Regions from separate parts of the Kitasatospora sp. NPDC127111 genome, predicted to be linked through region 1. Evidence: riboswitches for the same ligand, from Rfam matches in the RefSeq annotation. Region 1 holds a riboswitch; each other region holds the start of a gene.

Region 1 (7,284 bases):
CAGGAAGAACAGCAGCGGGACGAGCGTGGTCACCCGGGCCCGCGGGTGGAAGCGCAGGTAGGCGCCGAGGACGGCCGAGATCGCGCCCGAGGCACCGATCAGCACCCGGGTCGAGTCCGGCGAGTGCGCCTCGGCCAGCGCGAAGCCGTAGGTGGCCAGCGAGCCGGCGGCCAGGTAGAAGAGGGCGAACCTGGCCCGGCCGAGCCGTTCCTCGACGGTGGGGCCGAAGACGTGGAGGAAGAGCAGGTTGCCCAGCAGGTGCAGCCAGCCGGCGTGCAGGAAGAGGGAGCTGAGCACCGACAGGGCCGGGTGCTTGCCCGGCGTCGCCGCCGCCGGGCAGCCGGGTACCGGGTCGGGGGCCTCGGCGAGCTGTTCGGCGGTCAGCGGGTGCCCGGCCAGCAGCTCCGCCGGTACGGCGCCCCAGCGCTGCTCGTACCGCTGCTCCGCGCAGACCCGGTCGTGGCCGCGGCCGTACAGCGGATTGAGTCCGGCGGCCGGGCCGAGCAGGAAGACCACGGTGTTGAGCGCGATCAGCGCGTAGCTGACGGCCGGGACGGGCACGGCCGGGCGGCCGCCCCGCGCACCGGTGTGGTCGAGGACCGGGATCGCCATGGGGCCAAGCATCCCTCCGCCCGGCCCGGGTGACACCGGGCTTACGGCAGGTGGGCTAGGGAGCCACCGCGGGGTGCCGATGGTCGTAACCGGTCGTCGGCGTGGTTGCCCCAGGCAATAGGCTTGGGGCGGGCATTCCCGCCTCCCGCCGCCGACGCCGGGGCTCCGGGGGGAGCGCCTGAGCCCACCCAGGGACCACCCGAGAGGATCCCCGATGACCGTCCCCGCCCTGACCGCCGAGACGCGCTGGCGCTGCACCCTGTGCGGCAACCTGACCCGCTTCGACGTGACCCGGACCGCCCGGGTGACCGAGTTCCTCCACTTCGACCTGGCCGGCGAGTCCAAGGTGGAGGAGACCGAGGTCCACAGCGAGACCGTCGAGTCGGTGCGCTGCCGCTGGTGCAACGCGGTGGACCAGGTCGAGCTGGTGGCCCGCCCGGGTGCCGAGGCCGACGAGGCCGCCGAGCAGGGTTGATGCCCGGCCCGTGCGGTAGGCGGCGGTGTGCGGCACGGCCGCCCGCCGCACGGGACAATACAGACAGAGCGCACGGAGCGTGACGACGAGGGCGGCCGCCGTCGGCCGTACCCACTGGACCAGGATCGGAGCCGAGGACGTGGTGGACGCAGCGAAGGAGCCCGCCGGGCCGCAGGGGCGGCAGCCCGCTGTGGACGCGCAGGCGCCGGACGCGGCCGAGGAAGCCACGTCCGCCCCCGCGGCCCCCGCCGGGGCGGCCGCCGACGGGCCCGCGACCGGCGAGGAGTCCGGCGGTGACGAGCCGGCGGAAGACGGCTCCGCGCCGGCGGAGCAGGCCGCCGAGAAGCTCGACCGGCCGCTGCCCGAGGGCGTGCGCCGCCGGGTGGTCGGCCTCGCCGCCGACGCGCTCGGCGGGCTGCCGCCTGGCGAGCTGCCCCAGTCGCTGCGCCAGTACGCCAAGTTCACCCCGGCCCGGCGGGCCAAGTACGCGGCCACCGCGCTGGCCGCCGCGCTGGAGTCCGAGCCGGCCTTCCGGGTGCGGATAGCGGAGCGGCTGCGGCTGGGCCAGCCCGATCTGGTGAAGGCGCTGGAGTCGGGCAGCGTGCCCGGGGCCGCCGATCCGATGGACGTCGCGGCCGCCGCCTACCTGGTGCGCTCGGCGGGCTGGAGCCGGCTGGTCGCCGAGGCCGGCGAGGAGGCCGAGCGGGCCGGCGCCGAGGGCGCGGCCGCCGAGGCGACCCGGCTGGCGGAGAAGCTGCAGGCGGAGCTGGCCGAGGTGCGGGCCGCGGCCCGGGCGGACCTGGACCGGCAGCGGGCCGAGTCGGAGGAGGTCCGCAGGGAGGCCGACTCGCTGCGCCGGAAGGTGCGGTCGCTGGAGAGCGACACCCGCCGGGCGCAGGCCGAGACCCGCCGGCTGGCCGCCGAACTGGAGGCACTGAAGGCGCAGGCCGCCGCCGAGCGCGGCGCGGCGGAGAGCGAGGCGCGCCGGCTCCGGCACCGGATCTCCGAGCTGGAGAACGCCGCCGAGCAGGGCCGCCGTTCGGCCCGCGAGGGGCGCAGCGTCGAGGACATGCGGCTGCGGCTGCTGCTGGACACCGTGCTGCAGTCGGCGCAGGGCCTGCAGCGGGAGCTGGCGCTGCCGGTCTCGCAGATCCGGCCGGCCGACCTGGTGGAGGCGGTGGTGCCGGGCGCGGCCTCGCCGCACGACGTGGCCCGGCGCGGGCTGGCCGAGGACGATCCGGCGCTGCTGGACCAGCTGCTGGCGATCCCGCAGGTCCACCTGGTGGTGGACGGCTACAACGTGACCAAGACCGGCTACCCGACGCTGCCGCTGGAGCAGCAGCGGATCCGGCTGCTGGGCGGGCTGGCGATGCTGGCCCAGCGCACCCAGGCGGAGGTCACCTGTGTGTTCGACGGGCAGGACCTGGACGTGCCGGTGATCATGGCGCCGCCGCGCGGGGTCCGGGTGCGGTTCAGCCGGACCGGGGAGACGGCGGACGAGCTGATCAGACGCCTGGTGCGGGCCGAGCCGCAGGGCCGGCCGGTGGTGGTGGTCTCCACCGACCGGGAGGTCGCGGAGGGCGTGCGGAAGGCGGGCGCGCGCCCCGTCGCCTCGGTGCTGCTGCTCAACCGGCTGGCGCGGCCGTAGGCTGTCGCGAACCCCGCCCGGACCGGCGTGACACCTGGTCAGCGCCCGGTTCGCGGTGATGTGGGGATTCCGTGAAGTCATGGCGTCGGGCTGGAGTTCACGCCATCGGGGGAGTGGCGGAAAGCCTGGATCTTCACTAGGGTCTGGCGTCAAACCTATTTTCCGGATTCTCACCCGATCGGGTGAGTCCGTTGGAAGAAGGAGCCGGTCCCTTGGCCTCCCACCGCCGTCCCAAGCAGCCGAGCCGCGCGCGGGTCTCCGTGCTCACCGCTGCCGCTGCGACCGCGGTCGCCCTCTCCGCCCAGGTCGCCGCGCACGCCGCACCGAGTCCGTCCCCCAAGAAGGACGACGTGAAGGCGCAGATCGACCAGCTGCAGGAAGAGGCGGAGCAGGCGACCGAGAAGTACAACGGCGCCAAGGAGCGGGCGGACCAGCTGCGCAAGCAGGCGGACCAACTGCAGGACCAGGTGGCCCGCGGCCAGGACCAGATGACCCAGCTTCAGGGCGGGCTGGCGGCGGTGGCCGGCGAGCAGTACCGCAGCGGCGGCATCGACCCGTCCGTCCAGCTGATGCTCTCCTCCGACCCGTCCGGCTACCTGGACAAGGCCTCCAGCGTCCAGCAGGCCAGCTCCAGCCAGACCGAGGCGCTCAAGGGCCTCCAGGACCAGCAGCGCCGGCTGGACCAGCAGAAGGCCGAGGCGGCCGCCATCCTGGCCTCGCTGGACAGCACCACCAAGGACCTGAACCAGGCCAAGGCGGACGTCAACAAGAAGCTCAAGGAGGCCCAGGACCTGCTGAACTCGCTCAGCGCGGCCGACCGGGCCGCCCTGCGCGCCCAGCAGCAGCAGGAGGACCGGGCCTCGCGCGGCTCCGAGCGGGCCGACCTGGGCAGCCTGCCGCAGGCCGGCGGCTACGCCGGTGCGGCCGTGTCCAACGCGATGAGCAAGCAGGGCTCGCCGTACGTCTGGGGCGCCACCGGCCCGAGCACCTTCGACTGCTCCGGCCTGATGGTCTGGGCGTACGGGAAGGCCGGCATCTCGCTGCCGCGCACCTCGCAGGCGCAGGGCAACGTCGGCGCCCGGGTGCCCTCGCTCGCCGAGGCCCAGCCCGGCGACCTGATCATCTACCGCAGCGACCGCAGCCACGTCGGGATGTACATCGGCAACGGCATGGTGGTGCACGCGCCGCACACCGGTGACGTGGTCAAGGTGATGAAGGCCGACGCGATGCCGATCAACACCATCCGCCGGGTCTGACGGACCGACACGCCCGCGGGCCGCGTCCCGGCCCTGTGATCCGCGCCACCCCGGAGCCGGGGTGGCGCCGGCGTGTCCGGCGGCAGGGTGACAAGCGATCAGCTCCGCGTACGGCACCGATCACGCCCGGTCATATTCACAAATGAACTTGGTTATTCTTCCGTCTTTTTTCTGACAAGGATTTGAACGGATCACGGTTCTGTTACTAGGGTCGTGCCTCGAACCACCGCACAGTCGATCACCCAGCCCGGGTGGCGGCGGTGGTTTACCGCCGAGTTCGTGAAGCAGCGGGACGGGTCGCACGACCTGTCGGACGGGGAGCCCAGCAGTCGGGGGCGCTGTGGAGCGGAGCCGGGGAACCACGTTCCTCCGGGGTGAATCGGCGCCAGGTCGGCCGGTGGAACGGCCGGTGAGGCGTCGTAGGGCAGCTTCCGGCCCGAACCCGTCAGCTCACCCGGTAGGCGGGCGTTGGAAGAAGGAGTCCGCCTTCGTGGCGTCCCATCGTCGTCCCAAGCCTGCCGGCCGCGCCAAGGTCTCGATCCTGACCGGCGTCGCCGCCGCCGCCGTCGCCCTCTCCGCGCAGTCCGGTGCCCACGCCGACCCGACGCCGACCAAGGACCAGGTCAAGGAGCAGGTCGACCAGCTCAACGAGCAGGCCGAGCAGGCGACCGAGAAGTACAACGGCGCCCAGGCCAAGCAGCAGGAGCTGCAGAAGCAGGTCGGCCAGCTGCAGGACAAGGTGGCCCGCCAGCAGGCCGCGGTCACCGACGCGCAGGGCGGCCTCGCCGAGATCGCCGGCGAGCAGTACCGCACCGGCGGCATATCGTCGACCGTCCAGCTGATGCTCTCGTCCAGCCCGGACAACTTCCTCAACCAGGCCGGGGCCCTGACCCAGGCGAGCAGCACCCAGTCCGGCGCGCTGAAGGAGCTCCAGGAGCAGCAGCGCAGGCTCGACCAGGACCGCAACGAGGCCCAGGCCAAGCTCGGCGAGCTGGAGGCCACCACCCAGCAGCTGAAGGCCTCCAAGGAGGAGGTCCAGGCCAAGCTGGCCAAGGCCCAGGAGCTGCTCAACACGCTGACCGAGCAGGAGCGCCAGGCGATGCGCGCGGCCGAGGAGAAGGCCGCCGCCGAGGCGAAGGCGAAGGCGGACGCCGCCGCCAAGGCCGCGGCCACCGCGAAGGCGGACGCCGACCGCGCCTCGCGCGACAGCGGCCGCACCGACCTCAGCGGCAGTTCGCAGGCGTCCACGCCGGCCCCCAAGCCGGTCGCCGCGGGCAGCTCGCGCGGCGCCGCCGCGCTGTCCATCGCGGCCACCAAGGTCGGCAGCCCGTACGTCTACGGCGCCGCGGGCCCGAACTCCTTCGACTGCTCGGGCCTGATGGTCTGGGCGTTCAACCAGGTCGACGTGTCGCTGCCGCGCACCTCCCAGGAGCAGGCGGGTGCCGGCACCCGGATCGGCTCGGACATCTCCCAGGCCCAGCCCGGCGACCTGCTGATCTTCTACAGCGACGCCCACCACGTCGGGATCTACGCGGGCAACGGCCAGGTGCTGCACGCTCCCAAGCCGGGTGCGTCGGTCCGCTACGAGGCCGTCTCCAACATGCCGCTGGCCTCCATCGTGCGGGTCTGATCCCCGCTCGGGCGCTCACGGGCCCGGTCTCCCTCGCGGGAGGCCGGGCCTGCGGCTTTTCCGGCGGCTCGGGCTGATGTCCGATTGGTGGGCGAATATTCGGGTTGGGAGGGGTTTGGACTCGCTCGCCCGGACTCGCTAACGTCTGCCACCGGACTCCCGCTGGAGAGCCGCCCGCCCCGGTGCGGCGGCGGGGCCGGGCCGCAGGATTGGAGCCGCCGTCGCATGGCCGTGCACCGCCGTTCCCCGCTGTCAGGTGCGCACGCTCTCGCCCGTGCGCTGGTGCTCACCGCGGCGGCCACCACCGTCCTGGGCATGGCGGCCGGCGGCACCGCCCAGGCCGCCCCCGGCGCGCCGGACGCGCCGTCGAACCGCAAGGACGTCAAGGCCCAGGTCGAGCAGCTCTACGACGAGGCCGAGCAGGCCTCCGAGAAGTACAACGCGGCGCTCGACGCCCAGCAGCGGCTGCAGCACGAGACCGGCACCCTGCAGCAGCAGGTCGCCGTCGCCCAGGACGAGCTCAACCAGCTGCGCGGCGACCTCGCCACCGTGGCCGGCGCCGAATACCGCGGCGGCGGCCTGGCCCGGACCGTCCAGCTGATGCTCTCCACCGACCCCGAGGGCTACCTCTCCAGGGCCCGCTCCCTCGACCAGGAGGCCGAGCGGCAGAACGACACCCTGCACGAGGTGGTGGCCCGTCAGCGCCGGCTCGACCAGCGCCGGGCCGAGACCTCCGTCAAACTCGCCGAACTGGACCAGACCCGCCGCGCGCTCGCCGAGGGCAAGCAGCAGATCCAGCAGCGGCTGGCCGCGGCGCAGAAGCTGCTCAACAGCCTGGACGCCGGCGAGCGGGCCCGGATGACCGCCCAGGACGCCCGCGAGGCCGAGCAGCGCGCCACCCGCGGCACCGACCGGCTCGACCTGGGCACCACTCCGCCCGCCTCCGAACGCGGCGCCGCCGCCCTGGCCGCCGCCGTGAAGATGATCGGCGCGCCCTACGTGTACGGATCCACCGGGCCCCGTGCGTTCGACTGCTCCGGTCTGATGTACTGGAGCTGGCGGCAGGCCGGAGTGACCCTGCCGCGCACCTCGCAGGCCCAGGCGTACGCCGGCCAGCGGGTCAGCCTCTCCGACGCGCGACCGGGAGACCTGGTGATCTTCTACCGGGACATGCACCACGTCGGCATGTACGCCGGCGGCGGGGTGATCGTGCACGCCCCCTACCCGGGCGCCAAGGTGCGGTACGAGAGCGTCAACGCCATGCCGGTCGCCGGGGTGATCCGGCTCTGAGTCGCCCCGGACTCATCCCGCCTCCCGCCGGCGCGCCCCCGGCCCGGCGGCCGGACGGTGACCCCGGGGTCCGCCGCTGCGTGCTGTCCCGGCGCGGCGCGCTGCTGCTCGCCGCCGGCGGGCTGGCCCAGCTCTCGCTGCCCGGCGCCGCGCCGGCCGCGCCCGCCGCGGCGGTGGCGGACCACCGGGCCGAGGTGGCCGCGCTGCTGGCCGCGCGGGCCCGGGCCCTGGCCGCCGGGCCGCCCGCACTGCCGCTGGCCGAGGCCGGCTACCGGAACCTGGTGCTCGGCCCCGGCGGTGCGCCCGACCGGCTCACCGCCACCGCCGAGCTGACCGTCCAGGTGGCCGGCTACGACGCGTACCCGGTGGTGTA
Region 2 (7,284 bases), on a different contig from region 1:
CTCCGCGCCGCCGAAGTGCCGCTCGGTGAGCCGGACGCAGCCGATGTCCACCGAGCGGGCCGCCTGGACGTCCTCCGCGCCGAGCACGAACTCGGTGGAGCCGCCGCCGAGGTCGAAGACGAGGTACGGCGCCGGGAACTGACCGCCGGTGAGCTCCTTGGTGGCGCCGACGAAGGAGAGGTGGGCCTCCTCCTCGCCGCTGACCACCTGGGGCTCGACGCCCAGGGCGTCCCGCACGCCCTTGACGTACTCGTCGCTGTTCTCGGCATCCCGGGAGGCGCTGGTGGCGACGAAGCGGATCCGGTCCGGGCCGACGCCGAAGCCGGAGATGATCTCCGCGTACTCGCGGCAGGCCGCGAAGGTGCGCTCCAGCGCGTCCGGGTGCAGTCGGCCGGTCCTGTCCACGCCCTGGCCGAGCCGGTTGATGATCATCCGGCGGTCGAGGTCGGTGATCGCCCCGGTCTCCGGGTCGAGGTCGGCCACCAGCAGCCGGATCGAGTTGGTGCCGCAGTCGATCGCGGCCACCCTGCTGACGGTCATTCGCCGGCCTCCTCGGTGTTCCCGGCGGAGGCTGCCTCCTCCGCGGCCCGCTTCGCGGCGCGCTCGGCGGTCTTCTGCTCCTTGGCGGCGATCACCGCCGCGTGGTCCTGCTCCTTGGCGCGGTTCCGCGCGACCCGCTCGCCGGCGGCCTCGACCTCGGCGGCGGAGACGCACGGGCCCTTGGACCACCAGTCCTCCAGCATGCCGAGCGCCTCGTCGCCGAGCGGGTTGACGCCCTCGCCGGCCGCCAGCGAGTGGCCGACCAGCACGTGCAGGCACTTCACCCGGTCCGGCATGCCGCCGGCGCTCGGGAAGCCCTCCAGCACCTCGATGGCGTCCCGGCGGGCGATGTAGTCCTCGTGCGCCTTCTGGTAGGCGGCGGCCAGCTCCGGGTCCTCGGCGAGACGGGCGGTCTGCTCCTTCATCACGCCGTCCGCCTCCAGGGTGCCGATCAGCGAGGCGGCCTTGGGGCAGGTCAGGTAGTAGAGGGTCGGGAACGGCGTGCCGTCCGCGAGCCGGGGGGCCGTCTCGACGACGTCCGGGTTGCCGCAGGGGCAGCGGTGCGCCACGCCGCGCAGACCGCGCGGGACCCGGCCGAGCTGCGCGGCGATCGCCGCGACGTCGGAGTCGGAGACGGAGGGGTGGTTCTCAGTGGTCATGGGGGGAGCTGGCTCCAGCGGGGGCAGGGGCGGGTGGAGAGGGCGGGGCGAGGGCGGCGGTGTCGGCGGCGTCCACCGAGTCCCAGACGCTGGCGTACCAGGGCTTGGCGGCCTTCGCCGGAGCGGCGGCCACACCGTCGGACGGCGCGGGCGCGGGCACGGAGGACTTGGCGGCGCCCTGGCCGGCCGGGTCCACCGCGATGTACGGGGTCTCCCCCGGCATCGCGTAGTGCAGCCGGGCGCGGGCCTGCGCCTTGACGTACTCCGGGTCCTGCCAGCGGGCCTTCTCCCGGCGCAGCTGTTCGACCTGCTGCCGGGCGTGTTCGGCCTTCGCCCGCTGGGCGGAGATCTCGGAACGCTGCGAGATGAACTGCCGCGTCGGGTAGGCGAGGATCGCCACCAGCGAGCAGAGCACCAGGACGAGGACGGTCGCCCGGCTCGTGAAGCGAGGCCGGGCCGCCAAGCCCGGGATCCGCCATCCTGCCATCTCCCGTTTCCCCTCCTGGTCGCGCCGGTGCCCCGCCGTCCACCCTACGGGGTGAACCGGCGGGGCACCGGTGCGATCAGTGTGTGTCAGCCGCCGTACTCGGTCAGCCCTCGTGCTTGAAGCGCGGGAAGGCGCCGCGGCCGGCGTACTCGGCGGCGTCGTCGAGGATCTCCTCGATGCGCAGCAGCTGGTTGTACTTGGCGACGCGCTCGGAGCGGGCCGGGGCACCGGTCTTGATCTGGCCGCAGTTGGTGGCGACGGCCAGGTCGGCGATGGTGACGTCCTCGGTCTCGCCGGAGCGGTGCGACATCATGCAGCGGTAGCCGTTGCGCTGGGCCAGCTCGACGGCGTCCAGGGTCTCGGTCAGCGAGCCGATCTGGTTCACCTTGACCAGCAGCGCGTTGGCGGTGCCGGTCTCGATGCCCTTGGCCAGGCGGGCCGGGTTGGTGACGAACAGGTCGTCGCCGACCAGCTGGACCTTGTCGCCCAGCTTGACGGTCATGGCCTTCCAGCCGTCCCAGTCCGACTCGTCCAGCGGGTCCTCGATGGAGACCAGCGGGTACGCGGCGACCAGCTCGGCGTAGTACTCGATCAGCTCGGCGGCCGAGAGGGCCTTGCCCTCGAACTGGTAGGCGCCGTCCTTGTAGAACTCGGAGGCGGCGACGTCCAGGGCCAGCGCCACGTCGCGGCCGGGCACGTAGCCGGCCTTCTGGATGGCCTCGGTGATGAGGTCCAGGGCCTCGCGGTTGCTGTCCAGGTTCGGGGCGAAGCCGCCCTCGTCGCCGAGACCGGTGGAGAGGCCGCGCTCCTTCAGGACGCCCTTGAGGGTGTGGTAGACCTCGACGCCCCAGCGGACGGCCTCGGAGAAGGACTCCGCGCCGATCGGGGCGATCATGAACTCCTGGATGTCGACGTTGGAGTCCGCGTGCGAGCCGCCGTTGAGGATGTTCATCATCGGGACCGGCAGGACGTGCGCGTTCGGGCCGCCCAGGTAACGGAACAGCGGCAGGTCGCTGGCCTCGGAGGCGGCGTGCGCCACGGCGAGCGAGACGCCCAGGATGGCGTTGGCGCCGAGCGAGGACTTGTCCGGGGTGGCGTCCAGGTCGAGCATGGCCTGGTCGATCAGGCGCTGCTCGGTGGCGTCGTAGCCGACCAGCTCCGGGCCGATCTGCTCGATGACGGCCAGGACGGCCTTCTCCACGCCCTTGCCGAAGTAGCGGTTCTTGTCACCGTCGCGCAGCTCCAGCGCCTCGAAGGCGCCGGTGGAGGCACCCGAGGGGACGGCGGCACGGCCGGTGCTGCCGTCGTCGAGGCCGACCTCGACCTCGACCGTGGGGTTGCCACGCGAGTCGAGGATCTCACGGGCTACGACGACATCGATGGACGGCACGAGGCATCTCCTAGCGGAAGCAGGTTCGGCTGACGGTGGGTGCTGTCGGCCGGACGATTGCGGAGTCGTTACGACCAGAGCCTAACCGCACGGGCTCCCGGGGCCACGCTGACCTCGGCCCCGTCTCAGCGTGTGGCCGCTCTACCCACCGGTAGTTCACCTGGTTGCCCGGCGGAAGGCGACCAGACGGGGACGAAGGGGCCGAATCCGGCCCCCGTTCGCGGTGTCGGCGGGCTCCCGGCGGTCGGCGTCGGCACGCTCCGGCGGTGGCCGGCGTCGGTGGCCGGCGGCGGCACGCTCCGGCGGTGGCCGGCTGCGGTGGCCGGCTGCGCTGGTCGGCGGCGGTGGCCGGCTGTGGTGTGCGCCGGCCCGGTCCCGCCGGGCCGGCGGCGGATCAGCCGAGGTTGAGCACCTGGCCGGGCAGGATCAGGTTCGGGTCGGCGCCGACCGTGCCGCGGTTGCCGTCGTACAGCGTCTGCCAGCCGCCGGAGACGTCGTGGGCGGCGGCGATGCCGGCCAGCGTGTCCCCGGACCGGACGGTGTAGTCGTGGCCGGAGCGCTGCTGGGTGACGGGCGCGGCCGGGGCGCTCTGCGCGGCCGCCGGAGCCTCCTGACCCGTGGTCCGGCCCGCGGCCTGGCCCGCGGCGTGGCCGGCGTACTGCTGGTAGATGTCCTGGTGGCTGGTCCAGTACCAACCACCGTCGTTCTGGTACCAGTACACCTTCGCGTCGGCGTCCCAGCCGTCGTGGCCGGAGAACGCCGGGGCCTGGGTCTGCTGCTGGGCCTGCGGCTGCGCGTACTGCTGGGCGGCGGGCTTCTGCGCCTGCGGCCCGGCCGGCTGGGCGGGCTTCTGGACCGGCTTCGGCTGGGCGGGCTTCTGGACCGGCTGCTGCGCGGCGGGCTTGGCGTCCGCCGAGGTGTCGACCGCGGCCGGGGCGCCGCCCTTGCTCAGACCGGCCTTCTGGGAGCAGACCGGCCAGGCGCCCGGCCCCTGCGAGGCGAGGACCTTCTCGGCGACCGAGATCTGCTGCGCCTTGCTGGCCTGGTTGGCCTGGGGCGCGTACGACGTGCCGCCGTACGCCTTCCAGGTGCCGGAGGTGAACTGCAGACCGCCGTAGAAGCCGTTGCCCGTGTTGATGCTCCAGTTGCCGCCGCTCTCGCACTGGGCGACCGCGTCCCAGGTGGAGACCGGGGCGGCCGAGGCGCCGGTGGCGGTGAGGATCGGCATCGCGAGTCCGACGCCGGCCACACCGGCGACGGCGATGGCCTTCTCGGCCTGGGTACGACGACGGTGACGGCCAGTTCCAACGAACAGCATGAAGGTCCCTCTCCGCACGCCTGCGAGGTGAGCTGTCGGGTTCGGACCGGGAGGTGGCCCGGCCGCCGTGCGCGGAATCGCTTCCGCTCGGGCGGCTTCACCCCGAGCCGTGGGGAACGGCAACAAACCTGGTTCCCCCGCCCCTGCCCAGGGTTCTGGTCGGTTTCCCGTGACGCGGCGGGCAGGATTCGGCGTCCCGCGCACGAGGTCCGCAGCTGCGAACTCAACGGAGAGTAGACAGATCCTCTTACCAATCACAAGCTCATATCGCCGATATCACACAGAAATTACGGCGTGTGGTCGATCGCCCACCAACGGAGGCGGTATGTCCGCTTTGATGGTGGTTCAACCCCCGGAAAACGACGCACCGGCGACGTCTCGTCAGCGTGTCGGAGCCTCAGCCGGAGGTGTCGGCGGCGCCGGCGGACGGCTCCACGGCCTTCTTCTCCGGGCTGAATTCGACCGGAAGCTCACGAAGTCCACGCATGATCAGACCGCCGCGCCAGCGCAGATTGTCCGGGCTTTCGGCAAGCCGCAGATCCGGCAGCCGGGTGAGCAGGGTGGCCAGTGCCGCCCGCCCTTCGAGCCGGGCCAGCGGGGCGCCGATGCAGTAGTGGATGCCGTGCCCGAAACCCAGGTGCGGGTTGTCCGTCCGGGTCAGGTCTAGGCCGTTCTCGTCGGCGAACCGCGCGGGGTCCCGGTTCGCCGCGGCGAGCACCACCAGCACCGGGTCGCCGACCGGGATCTCCACCCCGCCGATGGTCAGCGGGCTGGTCGCGAAGCGCCAGGTGGCCAGCTCCACCGGCCCGTCGTAGCGCAGGAGTTCCTCGATCCCGGTTTCCAGCAGGCCGCTCTCGCCACGGGCGACCGACTCCTGCAGCAGCGCCCGCTGGCCCGGGTTGCGCAGCAGCGCGTACGTGCCGTTGCCGATCAGGTTCACGGTCGTCTCGAACCCCGCGAACAGCAGGATGAAGGCCATCGCCGCGGCCTCGTTCTCGGTCAGGTGCTCACCGTGGTCGCTGGCCCGGATCAGGCCGGAGATCAGGTCGTCGCCGAGGTCCGCCCGCTTGCGGTGGATCAGCTCGGCGAGGTACGCCCGCATCCGCTTCACCGCCCGGCCCACGCCGCCGCGTTGGCCGCTGCCGTGCCCCGGCTTCGTGTGCCGCAGCATCATCCCGGCCCAGTCGCGGAAGTCGTCCTGGTCCTCGGCCGGCACGCCCAGCATGTCGCAGATCGCGTAGATGGGGAGCGGGAAGGCGAACTCGTGGATCAGGTCGGCGCTGCCCCGGGCCGCGAAGCCGTCGATCAACCGGTCCGTGAGCTGCTGCACCCGCGGCTCGAACTCGGCCACCCGGCGCGGCGTGAACGCCTTCGACACCAGCCGGCGCAGCCGGGTGTGGTCCGGCGGGTCGATGTTCAGCAGGTGCGTCATCAGGTCGGCCTGGCGCTCGCCCGGGATGCCGACCCGGCCGGTGCGGTGCGCCTGCCCGCTGTGGTGCACCGGGTTCTTGGAGAGCCGGCTGTCGGCGAGCGCCTGCCGGGCGTCCGCGTACCGGGTGACCAGCCAGGCCTCGACCCCGCTCGGCAGGGTGGTGCGGTGCACCGGCTCGTGCTCGCGCAGCCAGGCGTACGCCGGGTACGGGTCGGCGGCGAACTCCCAGGTGAAGAGCGGCGGGCGGGCAGAATCGGGCTGAACTGGCATGTCTCGACGGTATCCGGTGCGGGGCGCGGCGGCGGGTCCCGGGCGCGGGGCCTGCGTGCGGGGCGGTGTACGGGGCCTGCGTGCGGTCCTGCGTACGGGTCCTGAGCGCGGTTCGGCGTGCGGGACCCGCGGTCGGGACCCGGCCGGTGTGGGCGGGGAGACGGGGCCCTTCCGGGGGTTGCCCGGTGCCGCAGGAGTGAGCCTGGTCACCTGCGGGGTATTCCCTGTTGCGGAGGGTCAGGACATGCCTACGATCCTCCGCAAAGCAGAACGTGGGCGCCGGTGCGGAGCCGCCCACAGGGAGGAGCGCACCATGCGGGTCACCGGGGCAGTCGTCGTCATCGCGGTACTCGACGGCGGGTCGGGCGCCGACCTGGCACGCCGCTTCACCGCCGCCGGCGCCGCCGGGGTGCTCGTCGCCGACCAGCGCGAGGGCATCGCCGAGGACCTCGCCACCGAGCTCGACCGGCCCGGCTGCCCCGTCGTCGGCGTCTGCGGCGACATCCGCCGCCCCAGCGACGTCGCCGCCCTGGTCGACACCGCCGAGAAGCACCTCGGCCCGATCGACCTGTTCTGCGTGGCCGGCTCCGACGGCGAGCGGATCATCTCCCTCGCCGACCTGCCCGACCACCTCGACCTGGAGCGGCTCGCCGAGCTGCTCGCGCTGGTCGGCGAGGCCATCGGCGAGGTCGTGGTCCCGCCGCAGCGCCGGCCGGTGGAGGACGTCGCTGCGGTCTGACCCGCCCCGCAGCGCTCGTCACCCCGCCGCGCTCACCGCCCCGGCTCCGGTCACTCCGGCCGGTCGGGCTCCAGCCCCTCGGAGGCGCGGACCGCGTCCCGGTAACCGCGCGCCGCCGCCCGCAGCGCCGCGTCCACGTCCACCCCCGCGTCGTGCGCCCGCTGCGCCACGGCGAGCAGCAGCGTGCCCGCCGACTCCGCGGTGAGCTCCGCCGGCAGCTCGTACGGCGCGTCCGGCACGCCCGCGACCCCGCCCCGGCGCACCCGCGACACCAGCTTCGCCGCGTACGCCAGCGACGGCAGCCCGGCCGGCACGCCGTCCAGCACCGACTCGCGCTCCGACTTCTCGGCCGCCTTCAGCGCCTCCCAGTTCGCCTCCACCTCGGCCGCGCCCGCGGCCTCGGCGTCCCCGAACACGTGCGGGTGGCGGTACATCAGCTTGTCCACGAT
Region 3 (7,284 bases), on a different contig from region 1:
GTCCGGAGAGCGTGGTGGCCGAGGTCCGTTCGACGGCGCGGCGCTCGGCGCTCACCGCGGACCAGGTGCGCGAGCTGTTCGCGGACGGCTCCGAGGGCCGGCGGATCCAGGCGCTGGCCCTGATGCAGGGCGACCCGGCGCTGGCCGACCTCGCCAGTGTGGTGGAGGCGATCGAGCACCCGCGCTCGGGCTTCGAGCAGTACCACGCGCTGCTGGCCGCCCGCGGCCTGCTCTCCCGGCTGCCGGCCGCCGAGGCGCAGCGGCTGCGCCAGTCGGTGGCCGGCCGGCTGATGGCGCCGGACGGCATCCCGTACGGCTCGGACCGGAGCTGGCTGGCGGAGAAGATCCTGTCCCGCCTGGACGCGACGGCCGTCCCGCCGCAGCTCACCCTCCCCCGGCAGCCCGGCCCGGCCGACGAGCCCCGGCAGGACGCCTGAGACCCGGCCCGGTCGCCCCGGCGGCCCGGTCGCGGTGGTCGGCGCTGCGCAGGACCAGGACGCGGCGGCGGCGGTCGGCGCCGGTGGGCGGGAGCCGGCGGACCTCGCTGGCGATCCGGCGCTCGCCGAGGGCGTGCCGGAGCGCGTCGAGGTGGGGACAGCGGCGGCCGGCGCCGTCGTTCAGGGGGTGGACCCGCACCTCGCCGTCGGGGGCGGTCACCCGGACCAGTTCGGTCAGCGCGGCCAGCTGCCGCTCGGGGCCGAACAGTTCGGGGTAGGCGAAGATCAGGTACCCGCTGAGGGTGAGGGCGAAGGCGCCGTCGGCGAACGGGAGCCGGGGCAGCGCGGCGGCCACGTACTGCTGCGGGTGGGCCGCGGCGTCGGCGGTGAACAGCCGGCGGGCCCGGTCCCAGCTGCGCAGGTAGCGGTCACCGGGGCGGTGGCGGGCCCCGGGGTGGAGGTCGGGTCGGGCGGCCATCGCGGCGGCCATCGACGCCCGGGCGGCGAGGGCCCTGGCCGCGATCTCGGGCAGGGGCCGGGCGTACGCCGGGTCGGTGGCGATCACGTGGCAGCCCAGTTCGCGGGCCTCGGCGGTGAGGCCGGCCGCGCCGCCGGGGCAGTCGAGCAGCGGCCCGGGGAGGGCGGCGAGCTGGGCCCGGGTCAGGCCGAAGAGCCCGCAGTACTCGTCCAGCGGGCGGGAGGTGACGAGGACTCCGTCCTCTTCGGCGGCGGGACGGGCGGGACGGGCGGTGGCGGTGGCGGCGGCGACAGCGACGGTGGCGGCGCTGGGGGCGGTGGGGGCGGCCATTCGGCCATCGGAACACGGGCCGGCCCCGCCCGCATCCGGAGCGTCCGGGGACGGGCGGGGCCGGGCGCGCGGGGGTGGGCGCCGCCGGTCAGCGCCCCAGCAGGCCCCGGACGGCGAGCCGGTTGACGTTGGTGAGGCCGCGCACCAGCTGCGGGGTGAGGAAGACCAGGAACAGCCCGATCAGCGACATCCCGGCGATCTGCAGCGGCGACTGGACGTAGTAGGCGTGCTCGACGCCGTGGCCGTCCTTGAAGTCGACCACCCGGTAGCCGGGCCAGTCGGTGTAGGCCGGGAAGACCCAGTGGTAGAGCGGGTAGAGCGCGAACGACCAGCCGAGCAGCAGGAAGACCAGCGACAGCGTGAAGCTCAGGATCGCCCAGGGGAACATCAGCACCTGGTACAGCACGGCCTTCCAGCCGGCCGCGTCCGCCAGCCGGGCGGTGATCCCGCCCCACGTCCCGGGCCGCACCACCCGGACCGGCGCCGGGCCGGGCACGTCCAGCGCCAGCATGCCGCGGGCCCGGGAGCGTTCCAGCCGGCCGAAGCCGCGGGCGCCGGCGGTGAGCGCGGCCAGCACCGGCAGGCCGAGGACGGTGACGATGGTGCCGAGGCCGAGGCTGAACAGCGGGACGGCGAAGGCGAAGCCCGCGACGGCGACCGGGAGCCCGGTGAGCGTGAAGCCCAGCTCCCGGTAGTAGTAGGACGAGAACGGCGCCCGCCAGGCGTACGGCGGCTCCTGGGTACGGTAGGCGCCCTCGGGGCGGTCGTACGCGTCGCGCTGCGTGCTCTGGCTGGTGCTCATTGGCCGGGCCTCGGTCCTCGGGTCTGCGGCGGTGCCGGTCGGGCTGGTTCCACCAGGCTGTCAAAGGCGCGGGCCGGCGGACATCCGGGCCACCGGCGGACCGGGGGTGGGGTTAACCCCCCTGTCCGGGCCGGGCCGGCCACTCGTCGGCGAGCAGCGAGTACTGGAAGGCGTCGTGCCAGGCGCCGCCCCGGTACACGTCGTGCCGCACCCGGCCCTCCTGCTGGAAGCCGGCGCGGGTCAGCACCCGGGCGGAGGCCGTGTTCGCCACGTCGGCCAGGGCGGCCAGCCGGTGCAGGCCGAGCGGGCCGAACGCGAAGTCGCAGAGCAGTGCGGTGATCTCGCCCGCGTAGCCGTTGCCCCAGGTGTCGGGGCGCAGGGCGTAGCCGAGGGAGGCGGAGCCCCGGCCGCCGAGGGTGAGGGCGGCGTTGCCGATCGGGGTGGCGTCGGCCGGGTCGTCCGCGTCGGCGCGCCGGGTCACGGCGAGCCGGTAGACCGTCCGTTCCTCGCGGAGCGCCTCCTCCAGGTACTGCTCGATCTGGTCCGCGCAGTCCTCCCGGTCGCGCGGTTCGAAGGGCAGGTAGCGGGTGGCCTCCGGGTCGCCGAAGATCGCGTGCAGCGCGTCGACGTCGCCCGGGGTGTGCTGGAACTCGCGGATGGCCAGGCGGGGGCCGGTGAGTCGGACGGGGACCATGTCAGCCGACCCTACCCGGGCTTTGCGGTTACCGTACGTGACATGAACGATGAAGACCTGCGGCTCGCCCCGCGCACCAAGGCCGCCGAACTGCTCGCCTGGGCGGAGGCCGAGGGCCGGGCGCCGGTGGCCGCGGAGCCGCTGCGGGCGGTGCTGGCGCTGCTGGAGCTGGGCGAGGGCAGGATGCGCGACGGCTGGCCGGAGCTGACCTCGGACGCGGTGGAGCAGTTGCTGTACGAGCGGCTCCACCTGTACGTGCAGCCCGCGCCGGAGCAGGACCCGCTGGCGTACGGCGAGGCGGTGCGGCTGCTGATCGACCACCAGCGGGCGGTGAAGCGGCTGAACGCCAAGCGGCAGGAGCGGCTGCACGCCGAGGCCGAGTGGCAGGGCGAGGTGGCGGCCGGGCTGCTGCGCCGGGCCGATCTGGTGACCTGGCCCCGGCTGTACGCGCTGCTGCTGCACGCGCACGGCGTGGACGTCGCGGACGCGGCGGCGGTGCGGGAGTGGCTGACGGCGTTCCGGGAGCTGTCCGGGGAGGAACGGCGGGCCGGGTTCGAGGCGCTGGCGGAGGCGGGCTGGCTGGACGAGCTCGACGAGGAGGGCTGGGGTCCGGCCCGGACGCTGAGCGTGGGGATGGCCACCGACGGGGCCCGGCGGCTGCTGGAGCAGGGGCTGATGCGGCGCAGCTACCGCAACCTGGCGGAGCTGACGGCGCTGGGCCGGCCGATGCCGGACGAGCTGGCCGGGGATTTCGGCGCGTTCGAGGAGGCGGCGGCCGAGGCGGCGCTGGACCTGTGCGGGGCGTGGACGGTGCCGGGGCTGCCGAGGATGCTGCTGGCGGAGTTCCCGGACCTGGCGCCGGAGCCGGGCCAGGAGGAGATCGACGCGTACCTGGCGCAGCTGCCGCCGGAGTGAGCGTCGCGGCCCCGGCCGCCGAGCCCCTCGCGGAGGGTGACGGCCGGGGCCGGGCGGGCTGTCAGGGGGTGATGCCGCGCTGCTCGAACCAGGTCTCCGGGTCGACCGGGGCGCCGCCGCCGGGGCGCACCTCCAGGTGCAGGTGCGGGCCGGTGACGTTGCCGGTGGCGCCGACCTTGCCGAGCTGCTGGCCGGGGACGACCTTGCCGGAGCCCTTGATGATCGAGGAGAGGTGGCAGTACCAGATCTCGGTGCCGTCGGGCAGCGTCTCGACGATCCGGTAGCCGTAGGAGCCCGCCCAGCCGGCCGAGGTGATGGTGCCCTGGCCGACCGCGTACACCGGGGTGCCGGTGTCGGCGGCGAAGTCGAGACCGGTGTGCAGGTGGGCCCAGTAGGAGGCGCTCTGGCCGTAGTGGGCGGAGAGGTTGTAGTCGCGCACCGGCAGGTTGAGGGCGGCGAGCTTGGCCTTCTCGGCCTCCTCGGCGGCGCGCTTGGCCTCCTGCTGCTGGGCGGCGCGCTTGGCCTCGGCCTCCTTGGCGGCCTGGAGGCGGGCGGTCTCCTCGGCGGCGGTGCGCTGGCTGTCGGCCTGCTGCTGGATCCGGGCGGCGAGCGCGAGGCCGGGGTCGGCGGAGAGGGCGACCGGGGCCTCGTCGGGGGCCTCGACGGCGGGCGCGGCGGCCGGGGTCGCGGAGGCGAAGCCGGTGGCGCCGAGGGTGGCGGCGACGGCGGTGACGCCGAGCAGCGGCGCGGTCCCGCGGGTCTGACGCGGCATCCGGTGCCGGTTGGTCTCGGTGGCCTGCGGGGCGGCCTCGTCGGCGGGCCCGCCGGGCCCGGCACCGTACACGGGCCAGGGTTCGAGCAGCTGGGTGCCGGCTGCGGAGCCGGGCAGGTGTGCCGGAGAGTGCGTCGACGCCACGGAGGCGCGCTCCTTTCCTTCCTTCGCGCCTACCGGGTTAGCTGACGGGTTCGGAGCAGGAAGGTCTCCTACGGCTGGGCCTGGGCCCGGCCGATTCACCCCAAGGAACGTGGTTCCCCGGCTCCCTGGCCTGCCCGGAGGCCGGCCGGCGGGATTAGGCGACGGCGCACGGTGCCGTCTGGGTACGGCGTTGCGGACCGCGCTGCGTTATCAAACGTTAATCCTAGGAGCCCCTGATTCCAAGCCGTCCGTCCGGGACGAGCGGGGCCAGCACGGACCTTACGCGACCCGATGGGCGTTTTGGGGCGATTGACGACAACTCACACTACCGAACGTGATGGGACGTCAACGAACGACCGTCGTTCTGAGTACTCCTACTCATGTGCGGCCCGGCTGGCGCGACCATCCTGGCGCCATGAACGCACCGATGCAGTCACGCACCACGGCCGCGTACTTCGTCCAGGCCGTGCTCTCCTTCGCGATCTCGGGCACCGCCCTCGCGGTCGGGATCGCCTACCTCCCGGTGGGCGGCTGGACCCGGGCCTTCCTCGGGATCGGCCTGCTCTACACCGTCACCTCCTCGTTCACCCTGGCCAAGGTGATCCGCGACCGGCAGGAGACCAGCGAGATCGTCACCCGGGTCGACCAGGCCCGGCTGGAGAAGCTGCTGACCGAGCACGACCCGTTCAAGGTGGACGGCGTCTGACCGGCCGCCCGGACCGGGGCCGCCTTCAGCTTCTGCCAATAGCTTGACGGCTAAGGCTATTAGCCTTAGCTTTGTGGGTGTCGGCAGCACCGCCGACACCCGAGCCCGGCGGACCCAGGAGGCCCCCATGTCCGGCACCACCGCCCCCACCACCCAGTACCTCGACGTCACCGGCGGCCGGCTCGCCTACGACGACACCGAGCAGGGCGAGGGCGTCCCCGTCGTCCTGCTCCCCGGGATGCTGGACAGCCGGGCCGCCTACCGGCACCTGCGCCCGCTGCTGACCGCGGCCGGCCGCCGGGTGATCACCATGGACCTGCGCGGCTTCGGCGAGTCCTCGATCGTCTGGGACGACTACTCGCCGGCCGCGATCGCCACCGACGTCCTCGCCCTGCTCGACCACCTCGGCATCGAGCGCGCCGTCCTGGCCGGCAACTCGTACACCGGCGCCACCGTGGTCAAGGCCGCCGGGGACGCCCCCGAGCGGGTCGCCGGGATCGTCCTGCTGGACGCCTTCGTGGAGAACCTGCCGCCGACCGCCCTGCAGCGCGCGATGTTCGCCGTGATGGGCACGCTGCTGGTGCACTCGCCCGCGTTCTGGGGCCTCTACCACCGCAGGATGGCCTACCCGACCGCCAAGCCGGCCGACCTCGACGCGTACGTGGACGGGCTGGTCGCCGCGATGCGCACGCCCGGGCGCAGGACCGCGACCCGCGGCTACGTCCGCGGTGACTCCGCGCCCGCCGGCTGGACCGCGGCCGTGCGCTGCCCGGCCCTGGTCGTGATGGGCGGCAAGGACCCCGACTTCCCCCGGCCGGAGCTGGTCGCCGACCGGCAGGCCGCCGCGCTGCGCGCCCGCAAGGTGATGATCGAGGGAGCGGGCCACTACCCGATGGCCGACCACCCGCGGGCCACCGCCGACGCGCTGCTGACGTTCCTCGCCGAGCTGGCCTGAACCCCGCCCGCGCACCGGCCGCCCACGCACCACCCACGCGCCGGCCCACGCCCACCCACCGGCCCACGCGCCGGCCACGCGCCGCCGCCACCGCCGCCGCAACCACGGAGAACCCCCATGCCCCGCGTAGGACTCACCCCCGAGCAGGTCGTCGGCCACGCCCTCGCCCTCATCGACGAGCAGGGCCCCGAGGCCCTCACCCTGGCCGCCGTCGCCGCGCGGGCCGGAGTGGCCACTCCCTCGCTGTACAAGCACGTGAGCGGCGGGCTGGCCGAACTGCGCCGGCTGGTCGCCGTCCGGGTCACCGAGGAGCTCGCCGACCGGCTCGCCGGGGCCGCCCTCGGCCGCGGCGGGGACGACGCCGTCGCCGCCGTGCTGCGCGCCTACCACGGCTACGCCACCGAGTACCCGCACCGCTACAACGCGCTCCCCCAGGCCCCGCAGCCGGACGACGAGCTCACCCGGGCGGCGACCCGGCTGGTCGGCGTGATCATCGCGGTGCTGCGCGCGTACGGCCTCGACGGGTCGGAGGCGATCCACGCCGCCCGCGCGGTCCGCTCGGTGGCGCACGGCTTCGCCTCGCTCTCCATCGGCGGCGCCTTCCAGCTCGCGGAGGACCTCGGCGACACCCAGGACCGGCTGATCACCGTCCTCACCCACGGTCTCCGCGACTGGCCGGGGGCGTAGCACCGGGAGCGGGGGGCCGGGGCGCGTGGAACGCGGCCGGACATGCGGAAGGGCCCGGAGCGTGATCGCTCCGGGCCCTTCGACGCGGTGGGCCTAACAGGACTTGAACCTGTGGCCTCTTCCTTATCAGGGAAGCGCTCTAACCGTCTGAGCTATAGGCCCGCGTCGACAGCACAGTCTACTCGACCGCGGGACCAGGTCCCGACGCGGAGGACCGGCGCCCCGGGACCGGGTGCGGCGCCGCGGGACCGGGTGCGGCGCCGCGGGACCGGGTGCGGCGCCCGGATCACCATTCGCCGCCATGAGAAATAAGGTATTAAGAATTGAGTGTCCGATAAGACACCGCCGGAGGATCCCATGGACC
Region 4 (7,284 bases), on a different contig from region 1:
GCCTCCCCCGCCCTGCCCGCACCCGGACGCACCACCGCGGACCCCCGACCGGCGCCCTCCCCGGCCCTTGGAGCACCATGAGCCAGACCGTCACCCGCGCCCTGCGCATCCTCGCCGAGCTCGGCGAGGGCGAGCGCTCGCTGGACCAGCTCGCCGAGGTGCTCGGCGTCCACAAGACCACCGTGCTGCGGTTGCTCCAGAGCCTCGAACAGGAACGTTTCGTCTACCGGGACCAGGCCTACCGCTACCACCTCGGCGCCGGCCTCTTCGCCCTCTCCGGCCTCGCCCTGGAGCAGCGCGGCATCCGCCGGATCGCCGCCCCGCACCTGGCCGAGCTGAACGCCGCCACCGGCCAGACCGTGCACCTGGCCGCGTACGAGGGCGGCGAGGTCGTCTACGTCGACAAGTACGACTCGCGCCACCCGGTGCGGATGTATTCGCGGATCGGCCTGCGCGCGGTCCTGCACAGCGCGGCCGTCGCCAAGGTGCTGCTGGCCGACCTGCCGCTGCCCGAGCGGCGCCGGGTGGTGGCCGGCATCGACTTCACCCCGCACACCACCCGGACGCTCACCACCCCCGAGGCGCTGCTCGCCGAGCTGGAGAAGGTCGCCGCCCAGGGCTGGGCGCAGGACCACGCCGAGCACGAGGCCTTCATCAACTGCGTGGCCGCGCCCGTCCGGGACGCCGGCGGCCGGGTCGTCGCGGCCGCCTCGATCTCCGTCCCGGACGTCGTCCTCCCGTACGAGCAGGTGCTGGAGCTGCTGCCGCGGTTGCTGGCCACCACCCGTGCCATCTCCGCCGACTGCGGGCGGACGCCCCCGGCCGGCTGACCCGTCACCCCCGAACCCGAGGAAGCCGATGAGCGAGCACCCCCGTTCCGACGACAAGGCCGAGATCCGCACCGACGGCGCCCCGGCCCCGGCCTGGATGTTCTCCCAGGGCGTGCGCAAGGGCCCGATCCTTCAGGTCTCCGGCCAGGGCCCGCAGGACCCGGCCACCGGCGAGTACCTCCACCACGGCGACGTGCGGGCGCAGACCCGGCGGACGCTGGAGAACGTCAAGGCGATCGTCGAGGCCGGCGGCGCGAGCATCGAGGACGTGGTGATGTTCCGCGTCTACCTGACCGATCGGGCCGACTTCCCGCTGATGAACGAGGCCTACGCCGCGTTCATCGAGGAGAACATCCCGCCGGGCGGCGTGAAGCCGTGCCGCACCACGGTCTTCGTCGGGCTGCCGCAGGAGCCGATGCTGGTCGAGATCGACGCCCAGGCCGTGATCGGCTGAGCCGGCGCACCCGCCTCGAACCGCCCCGACGGACGCCCCCACCGCGACGGGCCCGGACGACCACCGTCCGGGCCCGTCGCCGCCCGCACACCCCCGCAGCCAGCCGTCCGCACCACGCCCCGGGGCCGGGCGCCTTGCCGCCAAAGGGCAAAGTGATTAGGTTAGGCTCACCTAACTCACCGGAGGTCGCCATGAGCCCCACCCCCACCGACGTCGAGGTCCCCGAACCCACCGCCGCCGAACGGGTCCACAGCCTGCTCGGCGCCGCCTCCTCGGTGGTGATCCGCGCCTACGGCGAGCGCCACGACCTCGACACCCCGGTCTCGGTGCACGGCTCCCGGCTGCGCCTGCGCGCCCCGCTCGACGCGCCGCTCACCCTCGCCGTGATCCGCGAGCAGGACGGGCTCGCCGTCGTCCTGGACCTCACCGACATCGCCCCCGTCGCCGTCCGCGACCGGGTCCGCGGCCGCCTCACCCTGGCCGGCCGGCTCCACCTCGCCCACCTCGCGGACGACGGCCTCAGCGTCCACCTGCGACTGGACGTCGCCCACGCCGTGCTCTCCACCCCGTACGGCACCAGCGCGGTCACCGGCGCCGACCTCGCCCTCGCCGCGCCCGACCCGCTCGCCCGCCACGAGGCCCGCCTGCTCACCCACCTCGCCGACGACCACCCGGACGTGCTCGCCGTGCTCACCCGGCTGCTCGACCCCCGACTCCTCGCCGGACGGCCGGAGATCCGCCCGCTCGCGCTGGACCGGTACGGCCTGGTGCTGCGCCTGGACCACCCGCACGGCCACCGGGACGTCCGCCTGGTCTTCCCCGAACGGGCCGATGACGCCGACGAGTTCGGCCGGCTGGTGCACCAGCTGCTGACCGCCGCGCACTGCGCGCTGCCCGCCCACCACAGCTGAACGACCGAACGGCGGGCGGGCAGCGGCAGACTGAGCTCCCGTCAGACCGGTACCGGCGCCTGCGGCCGCTCCGCGGCGTCCTCCAGGATGATCCGCCCCATCCGGGCGTAGCGCTCCGGCCGCCGGTTCTTCATGTAGAGCGCGAGCCCGATCCCGGCCAGGAAGGTGCCGATCACCAGGTACGGGATCAGCCGGAAGAGCAGCGTGTCGGAGGCGGCCCCGGCCGCGGTGTCCTTGTTGATCACCAGCAGCACCACCACCCCCGCCATCGCCACCCCGCCGACCACCGGCGCGACCAGCGTCCGGAACCAGTGCCTCGTCTCCGGGTGCCGCCCCTGGACGTGGAAGTACCCGACCACGGCGAACGAGCAGAGCGTCTGCACGATCAGGATCGCCATCGTCCCGAGCAGCGCCAGCAGCGTGTACAGGTGCACGTACGGGTCCATCCCGGCCGCCAGGAAGGCCAGCACCAGCCCGACCGCGATCACCGACTGGACCACCGAGGCGACGTGCGGCGAGCCGTGCCGCGGGTGGGTGCGGCCGAGGGCCGGGTGGATGAACCCCTCGCGCCCGATCGCGTACAGGTACCGGGCGGCGCACTGATGGAAGGCCATCGCGCAGGCGAACGAGCCGGTGACCACCAGCCACTGGAACACCTTCACCGCCCAGGCCCCGAGGTGCGCGCCCAGCGGGTCGAAGAACAGGCTGTTGCCGTCCTTGCCGGGCACCAGCCCGTTGGCGACGTCCACCGCGTGCCCGACCCCGTTGCCGGCCACGATCATCCACGAGACGAAGACGTAGAACAGGCCCACGCCGACCACCGAGATCAGCGTCGCCCGCGGCACCACCCGCTTCGGGTCGCGGGACTCCTCGCCGTACATCGCGGTGGACTCGAAGCCCACCCAGGACCAGAAGGCGAAGAACAGCCCCAGCCCGGCCGCCGCCGCGCCCGAACCGCCCACCCCGCGGAAGGCGTTGAGCGGGTTGACGGCCTCGCCGGCGAAGCCGTCCGGCCCGCCCCCGCTGAACAGCACCGCGAGCGACACCGCGCTCAGCACGGTGATCTCCAGCACCAGCGCTATTCCCAGCACCCTGGCGGTCAGGTGCAGGTCGAACCAGGCCATCACCGCGATCGCCAGCAGCCCGAACAGCGCGTACCAGCCCCAGGCCAGGTCCACGCCCAGCTGCGAACTCACCAGCCCGCGCAGCGAGTACGCGAAGAAGCCGATGATCGAGGCCTCGAACACGATGTACGCGAGCACCGCCAGCAGCCCGGCGGCCATCCCGGCCACCCGGCCGAGCCCGTGCGAGATGTAGCCGTAGAACGCGCCGGCCGCGGTGATGTGCCGGGCCATCGCGACGTACCCCACCGAGAAGACGGTGAGCACCACGGTGGCGAAGACGTACGCGGCGGGCGCGCCGACGCCGTTGCCCTGGCCGACGATGATCGGCAGGTTGCCGGTCATCGCCGTGATCGGCGCGGCGGTGGCGATCGCCATGAAGACCACGCCCACCAGCCCCACCGAGTCGGCCTTCAGCCGGTTGACCACGTCGGTGCCCCCACCGCCCTGGCCGCCGCCCCCGGCTCTGCCGTCCCCGCCCACCGCGTCCCCGCTCTGGATGGCCATCCGGCCTCCTTCACCTGCCGTGCCTGTGCCGCCCGCCGGTCCGGTCGGGCGATGACTGCCCGACAGCATCGGGGCACGGCGAACCGGCCCGCAACGGACAGGTAGTCAAGCAACATCAGCAGGAAGTTGACGCTCTGTTCGGTTCGTGACCCACCGCGTCCGAACGAAAACCGCCCCGGACCGGCCGGGGGTCCGGGCTCCGCCACCCCGCCGGGGGGCACGGAAGCGACGGCGGCCGGCTCCGCGGAACGACGGCGGCCGGCCTCCAGGAACGACAGCGGCCGGCCTCCGGGAACGACAGCGGCCGGCCCGGCCCGCGAAGTGCTTCGCGAGCCGGGCCGGCCTGCCTGGGCGTGTCCCGCGCCCGTGTTCCGCCGAAGGTGCGTCGATCACCCGGTCGAGCGGTCACCCGACATGACCATCCCGGGAGGTCGTTCGCCCCGCACCCGGCGGGAGTCTGGACCCGGCGTCAGAGGGAGACGCCGTGCGCCCGGAGGTAGGCGATCGGGTCGATGTCCGAGCCGTACTCCGAGCCGGTGCGGATCTCGAAGTGCAGGTGCGGGCCGGTCACGTTGCCGGTCGCACCGGAGAGGCCGATCTGCTGGCCGACGGTGACGGTCTGGCCGACCGTGACGCCGATCGAGGACAGGTGCGCGTACTGGGCGTACTTGCCGTCGGCGAGCTTGATCTCGACCTCGTTGCCGTAGGCGCCGCCGTTGCCGGCCTTCACCACGGTGCCGGCCGCGACGGCGCGCAGCGGGGTGCCGGTGGAGGCGACGAAGTCGACGCCGGTGTGGTGGCCGGAGGCCCACATCGAACCGGCGACGCCGTAGGCGGTGCCCATCTTCGGGTTGGCCAGCGGGGCGACGTAGCCGGAGGTGGAGGCGACGGCGGCCGGGGCCGGGGTGGCGGCCGGAGCGGCCGGCTTCGCGGCCGGAGCGGCCGGCTTGGCGGCCGGGGCCTGCGCGGGCTTGGCGGCCTGGACCGGCTTCGGCGCCGGGGCGGCCGGCTTCGCGGAGTCGTTCGAGGCCTGCGGCTTGGCGGCCGGGGCGGCCGGCTTGGCGGCCTCGGCGGCCGGAGCGGCGGCGGCCTTGGTGCCCAGCGCCAGCTTCTGGCCCGGGAAGATCAGGTTCGGGTTGGCGCCGACGACCGAGCGGTTGTGGTCGTACAGCGCGTGCCAGCCACCCTCGACGTTCTTCGCGGCGGCGATCTTCGACAGGGAGTCCCCGCTGACGACCTTGTAGCTCTCCTCGACCGGGGCGGCGGCCGGCTTGGCGGCCTCAGCGGCCGGAGCGGCCGGAGCGGCGGCGGCCGGAGCGGCGTCGACGCTGGTGGCGCCGGTCCAGGTGCTGGTCTGCGCGGGCTTCGCGGCCGGGGCGGTGTGGGCCTGGGCGGTGATGGTGGTCACCAGCGGGAGGGCGAACGCGGCGCCGGTGACGGCGGTGGCGATGCCGATGCGGGCGGCGCGGGGCAGGGAAACGCGACGGCGAGCGTGAGCGGGCATGGAAGATTTCCTCTCCGACGCCTGCGAGGTGAGCTGTCGGGTTCGGGCTGGAGTTGCCCGGCCGCATGCGCGGCTTCACCCCAAGCCGGACCGCGAATTCCGGTCCGGCGACTTACCTTTGGGTCCCCCGCTCCTGCCGTACAGAGTTCAGTTCGTACCACCGGGCAGCGGCAGGACTAGGCGTTCCACCCGGTGGCCACCCGGGCTGACGCCGGGCGGTCGCTGAACTAAAACCCATCCGTCCGGGTGAAGCAATGTCGATCTCTTGAACCCGCAACAAAGCCCCGGAAGGCCGTGACGCTCCGGATGATCGGCTGCACAGTACGTGCACAATCGATTAACCGCGCGCCACTGATCCGCGACACTCCGCCTATTTCGGTTTCCCTCCGCATGCGTTCGCCCACGGAAAGCCATCCGCCGACACGCCCCCGGTGAGCCTTGTCACGTGGCGCCCGGGGGCGGACGATCGGGCCGTGGCCACCCCCGAGGCCGGCACCCTGCGCCTGGGCACCGCGCAGGGCCGCTGGGTACTACTGGCGACGGTGCTCGGATCCAGCATGGCGTTGCTCGACGGCACCGTGGTCAACGTCGCCCTGCCCCGGATCGGCGAGGACCTCGGCGCCGAGCTCGCCGCCCTGCAATGGACGCTGAACGCCTATCTGCTCACCCTGGCCGGGCTGATCCTGCTCGGCGGCGCGCTCGGCGACCGCTACGGCCGGCGAAAGATCTTTCTGCTCGGCGTGGTCTGGTTCGCCGCCGCCTCGGCGGCCTGCGCCGCCGCGCCCACCATCGAGGTGCTGGTCGCCGCCCGCGCGGTGCAGGGCGTCGGCGGGGCGCTGCTGACCCCCGGATCGCTGGCGATGCTCCAGGCGGTGTTCCACCCGGACGACCGCTCGGCGGCGGTCGGCCTCTGGTCCGGCCTCGGCGGGGTGGCGGCCGCGGTCGGCCCCTTCCTCGGCGGCTGGCTGGTGGACGGCCCGGGCTGGCGGTGGATCTTCCTGCTGAACGTCCCGCTGGCCGCACTGGTGGTCGTGGTGGCCTCCCGCCACGTCCCGGAGAGCCGCGACGAGAGCGCGACCGGCCGGTTCGACGTGCGCGGCGCGGTCCTGGCCGCGCTGGCGCTCGGTTCGATCACCTACGCCCTCACCGCCGCCGGTGACGGACTGTCCGCCCGGGTCTGGGTGACCGGTGCGGCCGGGCTGCTGCTCGGCGCGGCCTTCGTCGCGGTCGAGCGCCGCACCCCGGAGCCGATGCTGCCGCTGGGCCTCTTCTCCTCCCGGCTGTTCACCGCGGTGAACCTCGTCACCCTCTGCGTCTACGCGGCCTTCAGTGGCGTCTTCTTCCTGCTGGTCGTGCAGCTGCAGATCGTCTCCGGCTTCTCCCCGCTGGTCTCCGGGCTGGCCCTGGTGCCGATCACCGTGCTGATGCTGGCGCTGTCCGCCCGGGCCGGCCGGCTGGGCAAGCGGATCGGCCCGCGGCTGCCGCTCACCGTGGGCCCGCTGCTCTGCGCGGCCGGCGTGCTGCTGATGCTGCGGATCGGCCCCGACGCCTCGTACTGGACGGACGTGCTGCCGGCCGTCACCGTGATGGGCTGCGGGATGGTGCTGCTGGTGGCGCCGCTCACCGCGACGGTGCTGGCGGCGGTGGAGGTGCGGCACGCGGGCATCGCCAGCGGGGTGAACAACGCCGCCGCCCGCGCGGCCGGCCTGCTGGCGGTCGCCGCGCTGCCCGCGCTGGCCGGCCTCAGCGGTGACGACTACCGGGTGCCCGCCGCGGTGGACTCCGCCTTCCGGACCGCGATGCTGATCTGCGCCGGGCTGCTCGTCACCGGCGGGCTGACCGCGTTCGCCACCGTCCGCGGCAACGTCCTGACGGCCGAGGACCACCCGGTCGCCGAGCCGGACTGCCGCTACGCCTGCGGCACCAACGCCCCGCCGCTGGACCCCGGCCACCTCAC

What was found. A riboswitch is a leader RNA that binds a small molecule or an ion and turns the genes downstream of it on or off. The one in region 1 is predicted to bind cyclic di-AMP.
Region 2: another riboswitch for cyclic di-AMP. It lies ahead of ACFVHB_RS38985 (transglycosylase family protein); the one in region 1 lies ahead of ACFVHB_RS31440 (NlpC/P60 family protein).
Region 3: another riboswitch for cyclic di-AMP. It lies ahead of ACFVHB_RS20430 (M23 family metallopeptidase); the one in region 1 lies ahead of ACFVHB_RS31440 (NlpC/P60 family protein).
Region 4: another riboswitch for cyclic di-AMP. It lies ahead of ACFVHB_RS17640 (peptidoglycan DD-metalloendopeptidase family protein); the one in region 1 lies ahead of ACFVHB_RS31440 (NlpC/P60 family protein).

The regions. Positions count from the first base shown of each region.
Region 1 is NZ_JBHXTG010000069.1:9,317-16,600, reverse strand. It holds gene ACFVHB_RS31460 (rhomboid family intramembrane serine protease) at 1-612, opposite strand, end outside; gene ACFVHB_RS31455 (hypothetical protein) at 827-1,087, shown strand; gene ACFVHB_RS31450 (NYN domain-containing protein) at 1,278-2,735, shown strand; gene ACFVHB_RS31445 (NlpC/P60 family protein) at 2,948-3,991, shown strand; cyclic di-AMP (ydaO/yuaA leader) riboswitch at 4,318-4,471, shown strand; gene ACFVHB_RS31440 (NlpC/P60 family protein) at 4,482-5,621, shown strand; gene ACFVHB_RS31435 (NlpC/P60 family protein) at 5,847-6,911, shown strand; gene ACFVHB_RS31430 (hypothetical protein) at 6,992-7,284, shown strand, end outside.
Region 2 is NZ_JBHXTG010000130.1:1,093-8,376, reverse strand. It holds gene ACFVHB_RS39005 (exopolyphosphatase) at 1-540, opposite strand, end outside; gene ACFVHB_RS39000 (DUF501 domain-containing protein) at 537-1,217, opposite strand; gene ACFVHB_RS38995 (septum formation initiator family protein) at 1,189-1,686, opposite strand; gene eno (phosphopyruvate hydratase) at 1,790-3,076, opposite strand; gene ACFVHB_RS38985 (transglycosylase family protein) at 3,471-4,394, opposite strand; cyclic di-AMP (ydaO/yuaA leader) riboswitch at 4,396-4,565, opposite strand; gene ACFVHB_RS38980 (cytochrome P450) at 4,792-6,096, opposite strand; gene ACFVHB_RS38975 (SDR family NAD(P)-dependent oxidoreductase) at 6,410-6,835, shown strand; gene ACFVHB_RS38970 (MazG family protein) at 6,886-7,284, opposite strand, start outside.
Region 3 is NZ_JBHXTG010000032.1:19,334-26,617, forward strand. It holds gene ACFVHB_RS20405 (hypothetical protein) at 1-437, shown strand, start outside; gene ACFVHB_RS20410 (hypothetical protein) at 385-1,245, opposite strand; gene ACFVHB_RS20415 (sensor domain-containing protein) at 1,334-2,047, opposite strand; gene ACFVHB_RS20420 (GNAT family N-acetyltransferase) at 2,160-2,741, opposite strand; gene ACFVHB_RS20425 (hypothetical protein) at 2,784-3,656, shown strand; gene ACFVHB_RS20430 (M23 family metallopeptidase) at 3,718-4,572, opposite strand; cyclic di-AMP (ydaO/yuaA leader) riboswitch at 4,585-4,743, opposite strand; gene ACFVHB_RS20435 (YiaA/YiaB family inner membrane protein) at 4,988-5,278, shown strand; gene ACFVHB_RS20440 (alpha/beta fold hydrolase) at 5,406-6,233, shown strand; gene ACFVHB_RS20445 (TetR/AcrR family transcriptional regulator) at 6,351-6,920, shown strand; tRNA gene ACFVHB_RS20450 (tRNA-Ile) at 7,009-7,082, opposite strand; gene ACFVHB_RS20455 (SpoIIE family protein phosphatase) at 7,278-7,284, shown strand, end outside.
Region 4 is NZ_JBHXTG010000025.1:53,710-60,993, forward strand. It holds gene ACFVHB_RS17615 (sugar kinase) at 1-81, shown strand, start outside; gene ACFVHB_RS17620 (IclR family transcriptional regulator) at 78-830, shown strand; gene ACFVHB_RS17625 (RidA family protein) at 859-1,284, shown strand; gene ACFVHB_RS17630 (DUF2470 domain-containing protein) at 1,476-2,195, shown strand; gene ACFVHB_RS17635 (APC family permease) at 2,237-3,823, opposite strand; gene ACFVHB_RS17640 (peptidoglycan DD-metalloendopeptidase family protein) at 4,293-5,327, opposite strand; cyclic di-AMP (ydaO/yuaA leader) riboswitch at 5,331-5,490, opposite strand; gene ACFVHB_RS17645 (MFS transporter) at 5,801-7,284, shown strand, end outside.